3 regions of the Klebsiella sp. NPDC088457 genome follow, and region 3 is predicted to be linked to each of the others. Evidence: predicted binding sites of a transcription regulator. Region 3 holds the regulator's gene; each other region holds the start of a gene.
What was found. The regulator ArgR, encoded in region 3, controls arginine synthesis, uptake and breakdown. The targets are predictions, from matches to a motif close to ANTGAATAAAAATACANT.
Positions count from the first base shown of each region.

Region 1 (3,256 bases), on a different contig from region 3:
CAGCAAACGAATAAATGGCGGCAATTTGCGAAATTTAACTCAGGCGTCGCCTGATAAGCGTTGCTTATGGAAATGTGACAAATATCACCGTCCCGCCCCGGCTGAAAGAGGCGGGAGCGGGCTGTTTTAATGCCAGCAGAAATGATGCACGACCTGGGCGATCAGCTCCCGGGTCGGCTTAATAAAGCGGGTTTCCAGATATTCATCCGGCTGGTGGGCCTGATTAATGGAACCGGGGCCTAAAACCAGGGTCGGGCACAGCGTCTGAATAAACGGCGCTTCGGTACAGTAGTTCACCACCTCGGTTTGCGCGCCGAGCAGCTTTTCGACCACCTGAACCAGCTGATGATCCGGCGGGCATTCATAGCCAGGAATCGGCGGATGCAGCTCGGAGACGGTCAGGCGGCCCGGCCAGCGTTCGCTCACCGGCGCCAGCGCTTCATCCAGCAGTCCGTTGAGATCGTTGAGAGTCATACCCGGCAGCGGGCGAATATCCATATGCAGCTCGCAGCAGGCGCAGATGCGGTTTGAGGCGTCGCCGCCGTGCAGCGATCCGAGGTTGAGCGTTGGGTACGGCACGGTGAAAGCAGCGTAGTGATAGCGTTCTTTCAGCGAATCGCGCAGCTGCATGATACGACCAATGGCATCATGCATTAATTCGATGGCGTTCACCCCGCGTGCGGGATCGCTGGAGTGGCCGGACTGGCCCTGAACGCGCACGGCGGTGGAGATATGGCCTTTATGCGCCCGTACCGGCTGCAGAGAGGTGGGTTCACCGATAATGGCGCAGTCCGGGCGCAGCTGCGTGGTTTCGGCAAAGTAGCGGGCGCCGGCCATGCTGGTCTCTTCATCGGCGGTAGCCAGGATGTAGAGCGGTTTTTTCAGCTTACTGACGTCAACATCGCGCAGGGCATCGAGAATAAAGGCGAAGAAGCCTTTCATGTCGGCAGTGCCGAGACCGTACAGCTTATTGTCGTGTTCGGTGAGCACAAAGGGATCGCGAGTCCAGCGGCCGTCGTCAAACGGCACGGTATCGGTATGCCCGGCGAGCAGCAGGCCGCCGGCACCGTGGCCGGTACTGGCCAGCATGTTGAATTTATTGCGCGTATCCGGTACCGGCTGAACTTCGACATTGAAGCCAATTTCGCGGAACCAGCCAGCCAGTAAATTGATTAAAGTCTCATTGCTTTGATCCAGCGCCTCTTCGGTTGCGCTGATGGAAGGTGTGGCGATCAATGCGCGGTAAATCTCGATAAAGGGCGGTAAATTGTTTTTCATTGTTGACACACCTCGGGTCATGATAGTATCAATATTCATGCAGTATTTATGAATAAAAATACATTATCGTTGAGCGTAAGAAAACCCACAGAATGTAGGGCCAGGCTCTTACGGCTTAACAGGGTGAGGAAGAGTGACGCTTCCTGGGCAAATATGACGTAAGAAGGTGAAGAGCCCCGATGTTGAATACGCTGATTGTGGGTGCCAGCGGTTATGCCGGCGCAGAGCTAGTGACCTATGTAAATCGCCATCCTCATATGACCATAACCGCTTTGACGGTCTCCGCGCAAAGCAATGATGCAGGGAAATTCATTTCCGATTTGCATCCGCAGCTGAAAGGCATCGTGGATTTGCCGCTGCAGCCGATGTCAGATATCAGCGAATTTAGCGCCGGGGTGGATGTGGTCTTCCTCGCGACCGCCCATGAAGTGAGCCACGACCTGGCGCCGCAGTTCCTTGCCGCAGGCTGCGTGGTGTTTGACCTGTCCGGTGCCTTTCGCGTCAACGACGGCGCGTTCTATGAAAAATATTACGGCTTTACTCATCAGCATCCGGAGCTGCTCGAGCAGGCGGTCTATGGTCTGGCCGAGTGGAGCGTCGACAAACTGAAAGAGGCGAATTTAGTCGCCGTCCCGGGCTGTTATCCGACGGCGGCTCAGCTGTCGTTAAAACCGCTGATCGATGCGGGGCTGCTGGATCTTACCCAGTGGCCGGTGATCAACGCGACCAGCGGCGTCAGCGGCGCGGGTCGTAAAGCGGCGATCGGCAATAGCTTCTGTGAAGTGAGCCTGCAGCCGTACGGCGTGTTTAATCATCGCCACCATCCGGAAATCTCGACCCATCTTGGCGCGGAGGTGATTTTCACCCCGCATCTCGGCAACTTTAAGCGTGGGATTCTGGAAACCATCACCTGCCGTCTGCAGCCTGGCGTCAGCAAAGAGCAGATTGCCGACGCTTTCCAACAGGCCTATGCCGATAAACCGCTGGTGCGTTTATACGATAAAGGCGTTCCCGCATTGAAAAACGTCGTAGGTCTGCCATTCTGTGATATCGGTTTTGCGGTTCAGGACCAACATATTATCGTCGTAGCGGCAGAAGATAATCTGCTGAAAGGCGCGGCGGCGCAGGCAGTCCAGTGCGCGAATATTCGTTTCGGCTTTGCTGAGACGCAGTCTCTTATTTAAGGTGTGATGATGAACCCATTAATTATCAAACTCGGCGGCGTGTTACTCGATAGCGAAGAGGCGCTGGAGCGTCTGTTTACCGCGCTGGTTAACTACCGTGAAACGCATCATCGCCCGCTGATTATTGTGCACGGCGGCGGCTGTGTGGTAGATGAGCTGATGAAACAGCTCAATCTGCCGGTGAATAAGAAAAATGGTCTGCGGGTCACGCCAGCGGATCAAATCGATATTATTACCGGCGCGCTGGCGGGGACCGCCAATAAGACGCTGCTGGCATGGGCGAAAAAACATCATCTTGCTTCGGTGGGTCTGTTCCTCGGCGATGGCGATAGCGTTAAGGTGACTCAGCTTGATGAAGAGCTGGGCCACGTTGGCCTGGCGCAGCCGGGTTCGCCGGCCCTGATTAACACGCTGCTGGCGGGCGGCTACCTGCCGGTGGTCAGCTCTATCGGCGTGACGGATGAAGGGCAACTGATGAACGTGAACGCTGACCAGGCGGCCACCGCGCTGGCGGCGACGCTCGGCGCGGACCTGATCCTGCTTTCCGATGTCAGCGGCATTCTCGATGGCAAAGGCCAGCGTATTGCGGAAATGACCGCCGCGAAGGCGGAGCAGCTGATCGAACAAGGCATTATTACCGACGGGATGATCGTCAAGGTAAATGCCGCGCTGGATGCCGCGCGTACCCTCGGTCGCCCGGTGGATATCGCCTCCTGGCGCCATGCGGAGCAACTGCCGGCATTGTTTAACGGTACGCCTATCGGTACGCGTATTCTGGCCTGATATTTAATTAT
Region 1 is NZ_JBJDNH010000048.1:9,512-12,767, reverse strand. Features, by position in the region: gene argE (acetylornithine deacetylase) at 127-1,278, opposite strand; gene argC (N-acetyl-gamma-glutamyl-phosphate reductase) at 1,458-2,462, shown strand; gene argB (acetylglutamate kinase) at 2,469-3,245, shown strand.
Region 1: argC (N-acetyl-gamma-glutamyl-phosphate reductase) is a predicted target of ArgR. The motif match lies at 1,326-1,343, and genes of this name have one in related genera.

Region 2 (3,256 bases), on a different contig from region 3:
AGCCGGGCTACACGGGAGACGGGCCGGCGCCGGGGGCGGTGACATCAGCCGAGGTCGGCCATCAACACCTTGGAACGACGCTGGTAGTTGTACATCTCTTTCTTACTCTCCGGCAGCAGATCGATATCGACCGGGGTAAAGCCGCGTTCCTGGAACCAGTGAATGCTGCGGGTGGTGAGGACAAACAGTTTGCTCAACCCCATCTGCTTCGCCTGGGCAGCAATGCGGTTCAGCAGCATCTCCCCGCGCGATGAGCTGCGGTAATCCGGATGCACCGCGACGCAGGCCATCTCACCGATTTTTTCTTCCGGGAACGGATAGAGCGCGGCGCAGGCAATTGTCGTGTTATCGCGCTGAATGATGGTGAATTTATCTATTTCCATCTCCAGCTGCTCGCGGGAACGGCGCACCAGAATCCCCTGTTGCTCCAGCGGGCTGATCAGTTCAAGGATACCGCCAATATCGTTAATGGTGGCGCGGCGAATCTGCTCGGCGCTTTCCATGACGATCTGGGTCCCGATACCGTCGCGTGAGAACAGCTCCTGCAGTAACGCCCCATCTTCCTGGTAGCTGATCAGGTGGCAGCGCCGCACGCCGCTGCGGCAGGCCTTCACCGCGCCTCGCAGGAAACGCACCGTACCGGAGTTGTAATCTTCCTCCGCTTCCAGCTCTTCCACGCGAGCCTGCGCTTCGTTAGGAAACAGTTCGGAAACGATAACGCCATCCTGGTTATAGACGCCCTGCGACGAACAGAAGCCGATCATTTTTTCGGCCTTCAGCTTAATGGCCAGCTGAGTGGCAATCTCTTCCGAGGTCAGATTGAAGCTTTCGCCAGTAACCGAAACGGCAACCGGCCCCATCAGGACGATCGCGCCGTTATCCAGCTGGCGATGAATGGCCTCTTCATCAATACGGCGAATACGCCCGCTGTGGCAATAATCGACGCCATCGTCGACCCCCAGCGGCTGGGCGATAATAAAGTTGCCGCTCACCACGTTGATATGCGCGCCCTGCAGCGGGGTGTTATTCAGGCTCATCGACAGACGGGCGGTAATTTCCAGCTGCAGCATGCCCGCCGCCTGCTTAACCAGTTCGAGGGTTTTGCTATCCGTCACGCGGGTCTGTTTATGATAGATCGGCTCGTGATGGTGCTCCGCCAGGTTAGCGTCGATCTGTGGACGCGCGCCATAGACCACCACCAGGCGGATGCCCAGGCTATGCAAAAGGCCAATGTCATTGACAATGCTGGAGAAATTCTCATGCTCAATGGCTTCGCCGCCCAGCATGATGACAAACGTTTTCCCCCGATGGGCGTTAATGTAGGGGACAGAATGGCGGAATCCTTCTACCAGTTCGGTGCGACGTTCCTTCACCATGACACAACCCTCAATGCATGATTATTCGTAATAAGTGTATTTTTATTCTGTTTTGCTATTAAACGCAAGCCCAAATTTGCGGCAAAACTGATAAAAATCTGTGACCCAAAGCGTGCTGTCAAAGATTGTTTACCCTTTTATAGATGACAGGTTATGCGGCTTTCGTTAAAGTTTCCGGTCAATCTGTTCGTTTTGGGTTCAAATACGTCTTTATTGCTTGGGAGTGGCATGCCGGGATACAAGTCAGGGTTAAGCCGTCGTCGCTTTTTACAGGGGGCGGGCGCTATGTGGTTAATGAGCGTCAGTCCGGTAGGTTTCGCTGCCGTTGCGCAGGTCGTTGCCGTGCGCGTCTGGCCGTCGTCGACCTACACGCGCGTCACGCTAGAATCCAATCACGTGCTGAAATACCGGCAGTTTGCTTTAAGCAATCCGGAGCGGCTGGTTGTGGATCTGGAAGGGGTCAATCTGAACTCGGTGCTGAAAGGCATGGGCACCAGTATCCGCGACGACGATCCCTATATTAAGTCCGCCCGCGTCGGCCAGTTTGATCCGCAAACCGTGCGCATGGTATTTGAACTCAAGCAAGACGTGAAACCGCAGCTCTTCGCCCTCGCGCCGGTGGCGGGCTTTAAAGAACGTCTGGTGATGGATCTCTACCCGTCCACGGCGACGGATGTACAGGATCCGCTGCTGGCGCTGCTGGAAGATTACAACAAAGGCGATCTTGAGCGGCAGGTGCCGCCGGCGGAAAGCGGGCCTAAGCCGGGCAAAGCCGGGCGCGACCGGCCAATCGTTATTATGCTCGATCCGGGTCACGGCGGCGAAGACTCCGGCGCGGTGGGGAAATATCGTACCCGCGAGAAAGACGTGGTGCTGCAGATTGCTCGCCGGTTACGGGCGTTGATCGAGAAAGAGGGCAATATGAAGGCCTACATGACCCGCAACGAGGATGTCTTTATTCCGTTGAAGGTCCGCGTCGCGAAGGCGCAAAAACAGCGCGCCGACCTGTTCGTCTCGATTCACGCTGATGCCTTCACCAGCCGGCAGCCGCGCGGCTCTTCGGTGTTCGCGCTGTCCACCAAAGGCGCCACCAGTACCGCCGCGAAATACCTGGCGCAAACCCAGAACGCCTCCGACCTGGTGGGCGGCGTCAGCAAGAGCGGCGACCGCTATGTCGACCATACAATGTTCGACATGGTGCAATCGCTGACCATCGCCGATAGCCTGAAGTTTGGTAAAGCGGTGCTGCAAAAAATGGGCAGGATTAACGATCTGCATAAGAACCAGGTTGAGCAGGCGGGCTTCGCGGTGCTGAAAGCGCCGGATATCCCGTCGATTCTGGTGGAAACGGCGTTTATCAGCAACGTCGAGGAAGAGCGCAAGCTGAAAACGGCTACCTTCCAGCAGCAGGTCGCGGAGTCGATTCTGGCGGGCATTAAGGCCTACTTTGCCGATAGCGCCACCCTGGCAAGGCTCGGCTAACCACACAGGAGCGGGCGATGGCCCTACTGAAGAGCGCGCACGGCGGCAATATCCGGGAGGCCGCCGCGCTGCTGGGCATCAACCCGGAGCAACTGCTGGATTTTAGCGCCAATATTAATCCCTTAGGGATGCCGGAAAGCTTAAAGCGCGCGCTCATCGACAATCTTGCGCGGGCGGAACGCTACCCTGACGTCGAATATCAACAGTTGCACGCCGCGCTGGCCGCGCATCATCAGATTCCCGCTTCCTGGATCCTCGCTGGCAATGGCGAAACCGAATCTATTTTCACCCTCGTTAACGGCCTCAGGCCGCGCCGGGCGATGATTGTCAAACCCGGCTTTGCCGAGTATCGCCGTGCGCTGCAGGCGGCGGGGTGCGCCATTGAGGAGTTTGCGCTA
Region 2 is NZ_JBJDNH010000029.1:38,897-42,152, reverse strand. Features, by position in the region: gene argA (amino-acid N-acetyltransferase) at 45-1,376, opposite strand; gene amiC (N-acetylmuramoyl-L-alanine amidase AmiC) at 1,605-2,858, shown strand; gene cobD (threonine-phosphate decarboxylase CobD) at 2,876-3,256, shown strand, end outside.
Region 2: argA (amino-acid N-acetyltransferase) is a predicted target of ArgR. The motif match lies at 1,410-1,427, and genes of this name have one in related genera.

Region 3 (3,256 bases):
GTGGCAATGGTGCGGTTTTGACAGGGTGCTGGCGATGACTATCTATACATTTGATTTTGATGACATAGCCGAACAGCAGGATTTCTATCGTGAGTTTTCACGTACCTTCGCGCTCAATCGTGAAAAGGTCAACAATCTCGATTCACTGTGGGAGACGGTGATGGGCGGCCTGCTGCCATTACCGCTCGAAATTGAGTTTATTCACTTAAGCGATAAGCAGCGTCGGCGTTTTGGCGCCTTAATATTGCTGTTTGATGAAGCTGAAGAAGAGCTGGAAGGGGAGTTACGCTTTAACGCCCGACAGGCATAAAAAAGCCCCCGACAGGCGGGGGCAAGTCGTCGGATAAGACGACGAGGGTTTATTTGTACAACTCAGCCGTAGCGTGCCAGGTATCCCCGGTACGGGCTTCAATAATACGGTAGCTGCTTGCGCCTTCTTTTTCGGCTTTAGCCGCCAGTTCGTGGCGCATATCCATCGGGGCACTGCCTACCTGAGAAACAGAGATGGTGCCCATAGGTTGCAGGTTTTGCGCCTGTTCCGCGTTGACCTGATGTACGGCGGCGCTGGCGCCGAAAGAGAGTACGGAAGCCAGGCCCAGGGATGCGATGATCATTGCACTTTTCATAATTTTTACTCCAACCATATTGTTGCAGCGGCGGGAGGTTTCTTATGGACCTGGGCCGCTGGAAATTTTGTATTCAGTTGATTACCGACAATTGTTAACGCTTATTTATAAAGCTCAGCCGTCGCGTGCCAATGGTCACCGGTACGGGCTTCGATAATGCGATAGGAAGAAGCACCTTCTTCTTGTGCTTTTTTGTTCAGCATTTCATGCATATCCATCGGGGAAGCACTCACCGCGCCGACGGAAACCGTACCGATTGCCTGGCGACCTTGCGCCTGCTCGCTGTTGATAGAATCAGCGGCGAAAGCGCCAAAGGAGAGAACAGACAGGATGCTGAGTGCAGCGACAGTTGTTTTGATTTTCATGATGTTCACCTCGTCGAAACTTATTATTGAGGGCTCTTCGTTTCGTGACCCTCATCACAAAATCAAGTATACACTAATCACTAAAAATATTAATACCGTGCTAATGATTGTTTGCGTAAATAATTACAAAGAATTGTCTTTTTTATAACGTATAAGAATTAGAAATGTCATTTATTGGCCAGGATTGGTGGTTATAGCCAATAAAATCATAATGATAGGTGATTTTGATATTTTGTGCGCTTCTGACCCTGTCATTCAGTAAAGGAATGTATAGAGGCGAAAAACCACACTAAATGTTAAAGGAATGCTGCATTTTTGAGGGGGCCCTCTGGTGGCAGCGACCAGAGGGGGGACGCCTAGAGTTCCTGTTCGAACAGAACGAGAATGGCATCGTGCAGATCTTTGACGGTGAAACCTCTGGCCGGGGTGGTAAAGATCGTGTCATCACCGGCGATGCTGCCGAGAATACCTTCCGCTTTGCCAAGAGAGTCCAGCAGGCGGGCAATCAGCTGCGCAGCCCCCGGGCTGGTATGGATAACCACCACGGCATCGTTATAGTCGATATCCAGCACCAGGTTTTTCAGTGGGCTGGAGGTCGTCGGGACGCCGAGCTCGGCAGGCAGGCAATAGACCATCTCCATTTTGGCGTTACGGGTACGAACCGCACCAAATTTTGTCAGCATGCGGGAGACTTTCGATTGGTTGATATTATCGAATCCCTGCTCCTGCAGCGCCTGGACGATTTCACCTTGAGAGCTGAATTTTTCTTCTTTAAGCAGCAGTTTAAACGCTTTAACCAGTTCTTCTTGTTTTGCCGAACTTCGCATAAGTCACCCAGATTATGGTGGTAAAAACAACATCATTATGCATAACAATGAATTTTTATGCAAATAATCCGCAAGGGGATAAAGTAAATAATGTTATGAAGGGGGCATATTTTAGCAAATAACCCTGATAAGGAACATGCCTTCATCACAGCGCGTAAATAGCTGTAAAAGTAAATTAAATGTTATGAGAATGGTGTTGTTTTGCCGAGCGAGCTGGGTGTATTGTAACCAATAGTCGATCCGGTACTCGGTTTTGCTGGATGGTCAGTCTCAGGGATGAAAATGCGAAGCGGATGCATCGCTGCGCACCAGAACGCATTCTTCAACCATACTTATTGTAATTGTTCATCTTGTGAATTAAGGTCCAGGCGACGGAGTAACGAAAGACGATATTAACCATAATAAGGAGTTTAGGATGAAAGTTGCAGTCCTCGGCGCCGCTGGTGGAATAGGCCAGGCGCTTGCCTACTACTTAAGACCCAACTGCCTTCAGGTTCAGAACTCTCGTTGTACGACATCGCTCCGGTAACGCCGGGCGTGGCGGTTGATCTTAGCCATATCCCTACCGACGTAAAAATCAAAGGTTTTTCCGGTGAAGACGCCACCCCGGCGCTTGTCGGGGCAGACGTGGTGCTGATTTCCGCTGGCGTAGCCCGTAAGCCAGGTATGGATCGCTCCGATTTATTTAACGTCAACGCCGGTATCGTGAAGAATCTGGTGCAACAGATTGCCAAAACCAGCCCGCACGCCTGCATCGGTATCATTACCAACCCGGTGAACACCACCGTGGCGATTGCGGCGGAAGTGCTGAAGAAAGCGGGCGTTTACGATAAGAACAAACTGTTTGGCGTGACTACGCTGGATATCATCCGCTCGAATACCTTTGTGGCTGAGCTGAAAGGTAAATCCGCATCAGACGTCGAAGTGCCGGTTATCGGCGGCCACTCCGGCGTCACCATCCTGCCACTGCTGTCACAGATTGCTGGCGTGAGCTTCAGCGAACAAGAAGTGGCCGATCTGACAAAACGCATTCAGAACGCCGGTACCGAAGTGGTTGAAGCCAAGGCCGGTGGCGGCTCGGCGACGCTCTCCATGGGTCAGGCGGCAGCCCGTTTCGGTCTCTCCTTAGTCCGCGCCATGCAGGGTGAAAAAGGGGTGGTAGAATGCGCCTATGTTGAAGGCGATGGGCAGTACGCGCGCTTCTTCTCGCAGCCGTTATTGCTGGGGAAAAATGGTATCGAAGAGCGTCAGACTATCGGTAAGCTCAGTCCCTTTGAACAACAGGCGCTGGAAGGCATGCTGGATACGCTGAAGAAAGATATCGCTCTGGGCGAAGATTTCGTTAATAAATAAGATAACGATGTGCTGGAAAAACCGGAGCCATGGCTCCGGTTTTTTTATGATGGCTAGTTGGTCGCCGGATATTCCTGAACGGCGA
Region 3 is NZ_JBJDNH010000028.1:44,898-48,153, reverse strand. Features, by position in the region: gene ACI2JR_RS18050 (barstar family protein) at 35-310, shown strand; gene yhcN-B (DUF1471 family stress response protein YhcN-B) at 360-626, opposite strand; gene yhcN (peroxide/acid stress response protein YhcN) at 728-991, opposite strand; gene argR (transcriptional regulator ArgR) at 1,348-1,818, opposite strand; partial or broken gene mdh (malate dehydrogenase) at 2,234-3,171, shown strand; gene degS (outer membrane-stress sensor serine endopeptidase DegS) at 3,225-3,256, opposite strand, start outside.